3 regions of the Priestia filamentosa genome follow, and region 1 is predicted to be linked to each of the others. Evidence: predicted binding sites of a transcription regulator. Region 1 holds the regulator's gene; each other region holds the start of a gene.
What was found. Region 1 encodes Rex, which represses fermentation and respiration genes when NADH is low (regulators of the CRP and FNR family bind a similar motif). Its sites were predicted from a motif close to TTGTGAAATATTTCACAA; they were not measured.
Positions count from the first base shown of each region.

Region 1 (3,185 bases):
CCGTTACTAATTGCTGTTGTCTCTATAATAGGTCCTATTTTAGAAGAAGTAGTATTCCGTAAAATCATTTTTGGTTCGCTTTACGAGCGATCTAACTTCTTTATCGCAGCAATTATTAGTTCCTTTATCTTCGCTCTTGTTCATCAAGATTTTTCACACCTTCTCGTTTATATGTCGATGGGACTAACATTTGCTTTTCTCTATATCAAAACATCGTCTATTCTCGTTCCCATCTTCGCACATGTTTCAATGAATACATTCGTTGTGATGATGCAGTACGTTTTTAAAGACGATATTGAAAAATACATCGAACAACAGGAGAAACTTCAACAAATTTTCGGAGGCTTTCATCTATGAGAACTACTCCCCTCAACTTGGGAATTATGTATGCATTTTTAGGAATTATCTTTACGTTTCTTGCGATTCGAAATGCGCATGAAACAATCTTTAACTTTATGACGATTGTATTCACCATTTTTGCAACGCTAGAGATTGGAGTTGCCATTAGAGCATTTATCCTTCACTTTCGCATCAAAAAGATGAAAAAGAAGCAGTAGAAGATAAAGACAGCCTTTCACAAGCTTTAGCTATGAGAGGCTGTCTTTATTTTATATTCTATTGTACATGGAATTTTTCCTCTTCTTCTTGCACTTTCATACTCTTTTTGTAAGAAAAATAAGAGATTCCAATACTGATTTCATATAGAACGAGCAACGGTAACGTCACCATTAGATGAGACAAAAGCTCTGGAGGTGTAATAATCGCTGCGATGACAAGCAATACAAAATATGCGTACTTGCGGATGCTCACTAATGTCATTGGTGTAATAATGCCTAAACGAGTGAGAAACATGACAACAACAGGCATTTGAAACAAAATCCCAAATGGTAATGTAAATTGAAAAAGAAATTCAAAGTACTCATTAACTCCAATCACTTGATTTACATCTAAACGCTCTGTTAAGCTTGTCATAAACTTAACGACAAATGGAAAGAGAACAAAATAAGAAAATGATACCCCCGCTAAGAACAATAGCACCGAGAATGGTATATAGCTTAATGTTACCTTTCGTTCTTTTTCAAGTAATCCAGGACTTACAAATGCCCATACATGATAAAGAATCACAGGTGAAGAAAGAACACATCCAATAATAAAGGCAAACTGCATATAAATCTTCACTGGATCTGTCAGACGAAATGTATTCATCTCAAGGTCTTTCACTTCATCTGCACCTTGTAAATAGACAATAAGACTGTCGGCAAGAAAAAAGCCTGCTATTGTCGCACCTAAAAAAACGGCCGCAACAATTAAAACTCTTCTCCTAAGCTCTCCAATATGCTCATAAATCGACATGTTCTGTTCATTCATATCGCTTCACCCTTGCATTATTTAACATCAGTATGATCCGCTTTTGCTTTTTCTTTCCCTTCATCATCTGCAATTCCTTGTGCACCTTGCTTAAATTCACGCAGTGTTTTTCCAACCGCCTTTCCTAACTCAGGCAGTTTTTTAGGACCGAATATTAAGAGAGCTGCAAAGACAATGAGAATAATACTTCCCGTGCCAAGCATCTTCTCCCACCTCCTCTAAATGGAATGTGTTACACGTTCCCTCAGTTGACTAACTCTGTTGGATAGTTGCGTAAAAAATAAATGAGCGCTTGAAGCTCAACAGCTAAATCAATATGATGAATGCGAATTGAATCTGGCACATTGATGCGCGCTGGTGTGAAATTTAATATCCCTTTTACACTAGTATGCTCTAATCTGTCCGTTATACCTTGAGCCGCTATTGCAGGCACTGTTAAAATAACAACGCTTATATCGTTACCTAGCTTTTCTTCTAAATCGTTAAGATGGTAAATAGGCACGTTACTAACTTTTTGGCCTACTCGGCTTTCGTCAACATCAAAAGCCATTTCAATTTTTGTATTATTATTTTTAATAAAATTATAGTTCAATAATGCCGTTCCAAGATTACCAACACCAATTAGCGCAATTTTTGTTAATTCATCTTGGTCTAGCGTTTTTCTAAAAAATGTAAGTAAATAGTTTACGTTATAACCATATCCCTTTTTTCCTAAAGCTCCAAAATAAGAGAAGTCACGACGAATTGTTGCTGAATCTACTTTGACCGCTTCGCTTAGTTCTGCTGAAGATACTCGCTGTTTTCCTGAGGAATGTAAATTCTTAAGAAAACGATAGTATAAAGGCAAGCGTTTGGCTGTTGCCTGCGGTATTTTTAATTGTTCTGTACTCACACTATACCCCCCAATCTGTTAACCCTTGTTCCCTTGTAAAATCTCCACTTTTCCCACCTGTTTTTGTAAGCAAATACGTTGGACCGATAACCATCCCTTTGTCGATGGCTTTGCACATATCGTAAGCGGTCAAAGCACATACGGACGCTGCCGTTAGCGCTTCCATTTCTACTCCTGTACTCCCCTTTGTCTTTACAGTAGCTTCAATAAGCAAGCGATATTTTCCTTCTTTTTCGGCCCAATTAAATTCAATATTTACTCCTTTTATAAATAAAGGATGACACATTGGAATAAGATCAGACGTTTTTTTGGCCGCCATGATGCCTGCTATTTGAGAAACAGCTAATACATCACCTTTTCCAATTTCTTGTGATGTAATCTTATCGTATGTTTCTTTGTTTACTTCAATGCTTGAAGCAGCTGTTGCAACCCTTGTTGTTTCAGCTTTCTCTGAGATGTCGACCATATTCGCGCGACCTTGTTCATTAAAATGAGTAAACCCCACTTTAGTTCCTCCTTATATTTGACTATACACTATTTTTAGTCATCTGTCTTTGCACTTTCTACCTATATGAATGTTCCTTTTTAACTCTCCTTTATAGGTATGGTAGAATACCTATAGCAGCCTTTTTTTCAACATAATGTGAATTATTTAACTAAGGAAAGCTCTAGAATAGCTGCCTGAGCTCTTCCCCTTTATTGTAAAGGATTAACTGAGGTGAAAAAATGATTTTATTACAACTAAATAATATCACGAAGTATTTTGGTGCTGATATTATTTTATCGAATATTAAAATGGAAGTACAATCAAACGACCGAATTGGCCTTGTTGGCCGAAATGGAGCTGGAAAATCCACTCTGCTTAAAATTATTTCAGGTGCAATCTCCTATGACGGTGGGGAAATTATAAAACCAAAAGATGTAG
Region 1 covers NZ_FXAJ01000016.1:38,573-41,757, forward strand. The annotation lists gene B9N79_RS24985 (CPBP family intramembrane glutamic endopeptidase) at 1-357, shown strand, start outside; gene B9N79_RS24990 (YdiK family protein) at 354-557, shown strand; gene tatC (twin-arginine translocase subunit TatC) at 616-1,368, opposite strand; gene B9N79_RS25000 (twin-arginine translocase TatA/TatE family subunit) at 1,386-1,571, opposite strand; gene B9N79_RS25005 (redox-sensing transcriptional repressor Rex) at 1,613-2,260, opposite strand; gene moaC (cyclic pyranopterin monophosphate synthase MoaC) at 2,262-2,765, opposite strand; gene B9N79_RS25015 (ABC-F family ATP-binding cassette domain-containing protein) at 2,987-3,185, shown strand, end outside.

Region 2 (3,185 bases), on a different contig from region 1:
GAAAAGCGCTGGTTATCGCTTAAAAACCAGCGCTCTTCTTTTAAAAATAATAAAAAACGCAATGCTTCGTTGATTATCAAACGAAACACTGCGTTGCACACGTAATTGATGGTTAGGTTATGTATTATTGGAGCGGGTGATGAGAATCGAACTCACGACATCAGCTTGGAAGGCTGAGGTTTTACCACTAAACTACACCCGCATGTCCTTTATTTTGTTTCTTAACTACCTGACAATTAATATTATATTAACTTTTTGTTAAGATTGCAAGAGTTTTTTACAAAGTTTTTTTAAAAACTTTACAATTGATTGAGCTATTGGCTTTTATCTAAAAAAGGTTAGGATTTTCCCTAACCTTTTTTGATTAAAATGGAAATCGCTTTTGTTTACTATATTCCTCATCATAAGCATAAGAAGCACGCAGCACTAATTCATCCTGAAATCGGTTCCCTGCAATTTGAAGACCAATTGGCAACCCTGAGGCGGAAAAACCAATAGGAAGTGATGCTGCTGGAAATCCTGTTGTATTATATAAATGCGTTAACAGCCAGTCTGAAACAGAACTGATTTTCTTACCGTTAATTTTATCAGGACCAAGCAATCTGTAATCAAAAGCTGGAACAGCAAGTGTTGGAGATAAAATTAAATCATACGAGTCGAAAAAGTCTTGCATTTTGTTCCAAATAGAGGTCCGGATTGGATCAAGATTTTTATATTGTACAGCATTTAATTTTGTTCCTTCCTCAATCATTGCTTTATAGGAATCTGTCACCCACTCTGGATTTTCATTTAAAAGAGGCCCGCTTCCAGCTGCTGCTGATGAATACCACATACTTGTGAAAAAGGTGATAAACCCCTCAAGGTTCATGCCGAAATCCATATCAATTTTCTCAACTGTACAACCAAGCTCTTCCCACTTTGACAACGTACTTTCAACAATATGAGCAACTTCCTTGTCCACTTCATAAAGACCAAAGTTTTCTGTATAAGCAATTCTAACTCCTTTTAAATCCTCTTTAAGTTTTTGACTTATCTCTTTGTTGTACACAGGCAATGAAAAAGGATCTCTTGTGGAAGGTCCTTGTGTATTTTCTAAAAACAAGGCAGCATCCAGTGGCGAATGACTCAAAACACCATGATTGGCAAATGGAGCTGTTGAACCAAAAGCATTTGCTATGCTGTTTGTATTTGGAATAGCTCCATATGTAGGCTTGAATCCGTATACTCCGCAAAAGCTGGCTGGAATACGAATAGATCCTCCCCCGTCATTTCCTTCTGCAATTGGTACAAGCCCAGCACCAACGGCTGCAGCAGAGCCACCGCTCGATCCTCCCGATGTTTTAGAAGCGTTCCATGGATTTTTGGTTGCCCCAAACAATAGATTGTCTGTTGTGCCAATATGACCGAACTCAGGGGTGTTTGTTTTTCCAATCACAATAGCTCCGGCCCTTTTCAATCGTTCAACAATTACAGCATCTCGATCTGGAATATAGTTTTGAAAAGCAGGTGAACCAAACGTGGTGCGAATTCCATTTGTTAAAGTTAAATCTTTTATAGCAATTGGAATGCCGTGAAAATCCCCTACATTTTCTTCTTTCATTAATCTTTCTTCCGCTTTCTTTGCTTCTTCTCTTGCCTTTTCATTTAGTGTTACAAACGCATTAATTTTATCGTTATGATCTTCAATTCGTTTTAAAAAGTAATCTGTTACTTCAACTGGAGAAAGTTTTTTCGCTTTCATTTGTGACACCAGCTCAGAAACGCCAAATTGTTCTAACATAGCCCAACACCTTCTTTTTCTTATCTACTCGTCAGTGTACGAAATTTTTAAATACCGAGTCAACCAACTGTACTTCTTATCCAAAAAATCTTCTCCGCGTTAGTTAAATTAACTAGTAACATTTCTATCCACTACAAAAAACGCCTATTTCACGTTACATTTCCTTACATATCAATTTATTAATTTTTTCACAGATAGTATAAATAAAAAAAGATATCCTTTTCGTACATCTTTATTAAGTTTGAAGGTCATCTACAACTTATCACTAGAAGGAGGAATAATAATGAAATTATCTCAATTGAGAACAAGTGGTCATGCTCCATCTTTATTTTCAGCTTTTTTATACTTTGACGTTAGTTTTATGATTTGGGTAATGCTCGGTGCATTAGGCGTTTATATTACAAATGATTTTGGACTTTCTCCAAGTGAAAAAGGCTTAATTGTCGCTATTCCTATTTTGGGAGGATCTATTTTCCGTATTCTTTTAGGAATGCTAACAGACCGAATAGGACCAAGGAAAACAGCAATTATCGGCATGTGTGCCACACTAGTTCCGCTTGTGCTTGGATGGCAGTTTGGAAATACAATGGGCGAACTGTACATAATCGGGATTTTGCTTGGTGTTGCAGGTGCAAGCTTCTCTGTTGCTTTACCAATGGCAAGCCGCTGGTATCCACCACATCTTCAAGGCCTTGCAATGGGGATTGCAGGCGCTGGAAATAGCGGAACCCTTCTAGCTACATTGTTTGGCCCTCGTCTTGCTGAAGTATACGGTTGGCACGGTGTAATGGGAATGGCTATTATCCCACTTTTACTCGTATTCTTAATCTTTATTTTCACAGCAAAAGACGCTCCTTCACAGCCTGCTCCACAACCTTTAAAAGAATACCTTAAAGTTTTTAAATATCGAGATACATGGTTTTTCTGTCTTCTCTATAGCGTAACATTTGGTGGATTTGTGGGCCTTACAAGCTTCTTAAGTATTTTCTTCGTTGATCAATATGGGTTAAGTAAAGTTGCAGCAGGAGACTTTCTCACACTTTGCGTTGCAGCAGGAAGCTTCGTTCGCCCAATCGGTGGTTTTCTTTCTGATAAATTTGGGGGAGCTCGTATTCTTATGTGCTTATATATTGGAGCTGCTCTTTGTATGTTTGGTGTTGCACAACTTCCTGGACTTGGGCTTGCGATTGCCATTTTATTCATTGCTATGGCCTGTCTTGGTATGGGAAATGGCGCTGTATTCCAACTTGTTCCACAACGCTTTCAAAAGCAAATCGGTATGATTACAGGAATTGTTGGGGCTGCTGGCGGAATTGGAGGCTTTTTTGTTCCAAACTTACTCGGTACTTTAAAAAGCACGACAAATACGTATGCAACAGGTTTTATCGCCTTTTCGGCCATTATT
Region 2 covers NZ_FXAJ01000004.1:6,628-9,812, reverse strand. The annotation lists gene B9N79_RS16215 (B3/B4 domain-containing protein) at 1-23, shown strand, start outside; tRNA gene B9N79_RS16210 (tRNA-Gly) at 129-202, opposite strand; gene B9N79_RS16205 (amidase) at 365-1,780, opposite strand; gene B9N79_RS16200 (nitrate/nitrite transporter) at 2,064-3,185, shown strand, end outside.
Region 2: the regulator Rex is predicted to act here: its motif matches at 1,957-1,974, upstream of B9N79_RS16200 (nitrate/nitrite transporter).

Region 3 (3,185 bases), on a different contig from region 1:
GTAAAATGTTGAGAAAGCAATAAGTGAAAACAGTACTTGCCCCGCTGTTACGTTAGCTGAAACAGCATCCTCTGTTTGCATATATCCAAAAACAACCCATGGTTGACGTCCAATTTCGGTCATAATCCAACCTGCTGAGTTCCCTATAAAAGGAAATGAAATAGCTATAACCATCAAGCGAAGATACCATTTGCTTTGAACTAATTTCTTACGAGCGTAAAGATACGCCCCTAGAATAGCTAATCCAATGATTGCTCCTCCTAAAACAGCCATAACGCGGAAACTCCAAAATACGGTTTTAACCGGTGGTATGTAGTTTCCTTCTCCGTACATTTTCGTATAGCGTTCTTGTAATTCATTCATACCTGTTACAGAACCTGAGAACTTGCCATAAGATAAGTAACTTAATAGGTAAGGAATTTCAACCTCTGACGTATTTTCTTTGTTCGCTGTATCAATATTGGCAATAGCTGTCCATGCTCCTGGGTCTTCACTGTTTTCCCAAAGCCCTTCTGCTGCTGCCATCTTCATTGGCTGTGTTTCAACTAAATATTGAGCTTGTTCATGCCCTGAAAGTGCTAGCCCAATTCCTGATGCTACTCCAACAGCAATTGCTACTTTAAAAGATCTTTGATAAAAATCAACGTGCTTCTTTTTCAAAAAGGCGATTGCACTAATACCTGTAATAAATAGTGCTCCTGTTGCAAATGAACCAAATAGCGTATGAGGGAACTCAACCCAAAGCTGTCCATTTGTTAAAATCGCTGCAAAGTCATGCATTTCAAGGCGTCCTCGTTGAAGTACTTCTCCAACTGGATGCTGCATGAAAGAGTTTGCTGATAAAATAAAAAATGCTGAGAACATCGTTCCTAATGAAACGAGCCAAATACAGAGGGCATGAAGCCATTTCGGCAAACGATCCCAACCAAAAATCCATAACCCTAAAAATGTTGATTCCATGAAAAAGGCAAGTAATGCCTCAATTGCGAGCGGCGCCCCGAACACATCTCCAACAAAGCGAGAGTATTCAGACCAGTTCATTCCAAACTGAAATTCTTGTAAAATACCTGTTACAACACCGACAGCGAAGTTAATTAAAAACAGGTGCCCCCAGAACTTTGCCATCTTTTTATATGCTTCATCTTTCTTCACTACGTAGATTGTTTCCATAATTGCAATGATGAAAGCTAATCCAATTGATAGTGGTACAAATAGAAAGTGAAATAATGTTGTGGAAGCAAACTGAATGCGTGATAATTCAACTACATCCATAAAGTCCCCCTCTTTCTCTCTAAATTTATCTTTGTGAAATATTGAGCAAACTAATCTATGCCTCTAGTATACTCCCTCATATATATATTTGTTTGTGAAATGTTGAACATTCTATGACATAATTGAGACAAATTTGTTAACATGTTGGTTATATGGGAAAAAAGAACGTCATTGGAATACTTTTATTAGATAAAAAAGCAAGATTTTTCCTTTTCATTACTTTTTTTAATTCTTTGTTAGTAATAATAGATAAAAATCACTCTTCAAAAAGAAAGTTATTAACATGACCTCTACGAAACAGTGAAATATCTTTTGCTATGAATTTAACCTTTCCTATACAAGATACTTCTCGATAGATTCTCTCACTTCAAAAAAATAGTGCATTAAATATGCACTATTTACCCACCAATATAAGACATCTCAATTGGCTCACGCTTATCTTTTAAGTTTGCTCGATCTTCTGAATACCGATCATCACGCATCTCCCACACAGAAGAAATATATTCAAAAAGCTCTTCATCCGACTTACCGCTTCTTAATTTCTCTCTTAAATCCGTTCCTTTTGAAGCAAACAAACAGGTATAAAGCTGCCCGCTTGCAGATACTCTTGCCCTTGTACAGGAGCCACAAAATGTGTCTGAAACAGAACTAATAAAACCAACTTCTCCTGTTTTATCGCTGTACTTATAGCGCTTTGCAACTTCCCCAAAATAGGCTTCTTTTACAGGAATCAGCGAAAATTCGCTTTGTAGTTCTGTTAGAATATCCTTTTTCGTCATTACATCCCTCATATCCCAGCCATTTGTTGATCCAACATCCATATATTCAATGAATCGAAGCGTTACTCCTAATCTCTTAAAATAGCGAGCCATAGGCAGGATTTGATTGTCATTTACACCTTTTTGGACAACCATATTAATTTTCACATAGAGACCTGCTTCTCTAGCAGCATTAATTCCTTTTAAAACGGGAGAAATTCCAACACCCTTTCCATTCATATAACGAAATACATCGTCTTCAATGGCATCCAAACTAATGTTAACACGCTGTACCCCTGCTCCTCGCAAGTCTTGAGCAAGCTTTGGAAGAAACACGCCATTTGTTGTTACAGCAATATCTTCAATCCTTGTTTTTTCCCCAATTCTTTCTATTAAAGAAGGTAGTCCTTTTCTAAGTAATGGCTCTCCACCTGTAATGCGTATTTTCTCCACTCCTAACCGAGAAAACAACACGCTTAAGCGTACGAGCTCATCATCTGTGAGAAGTTCTTCCTTCTGTAAAAACGTATAATTCTCATTAAAAATATGGGCTGGCATACAATAGTGACAGCGAAAATTACATTGATCAATAACAGAAAGGCGCAAATCTCTTAGCGGTCGTTTAAATTGATCTTGTACAGCCATAAGCCTTAATCCCCCTTACATATACATCCGTTCATGTGTGACTCTCTCTATATATAAATTGATAGAATATTCTTACTCGTTATGCGTTAAAGTAGTTTTTACTTTAACACACTTAAAAAGGATTGTATATAAAAGCATCCTACAGAGCAGGATGCTTATTATGCTATTTATTTTTTTGACGACGCTTCATCATAATTAGCGCATACGGTAAAACACCAAACCAGCGAACTGCAAACGGTTGGCGCTCTTGCTTTTTTTGCTGACGCTGTTTTTTCCGATCGTCTTTTGGCTTATCCATGTATTGAACAATTTCTTGTGTCATAAACTTAACATAATCATTCACTGACACGTTGTCCACCTTCTTTCAGTACGTAGCATGCCCTTTTTTAATGGATTTTAATCATGGAAGAAAAGGATAGAGAATAGAAAATGGAGTAAACTATAATATGCACAATTAATTTTAGCAGAGTAATGCTAATTTTACGCTTTGCTTATCTGTTGTACTTCATC
Region 3 covers NZ_FXAJ01000001.1:417,706-420,890, reverse strand. The annotation lists gene B9N79_RS02265 (cytochrome ubiquinol oxidase subunit I) at 1-1,272, opposite strand, end outside; gene moaA (GTP 3',8-cyclase MoaA) at 1,671-2,675, opposite strand; gene B9N79_RS02255 (YqzE family protein) at 2,839-3,024, opposite strand.
Region 3: the regulator Rex is predicted to act here: its motif matches at 1,365-1,382, upstream of B9N79_RS02265 (cytochrome ubiquinol oxidase subunit I).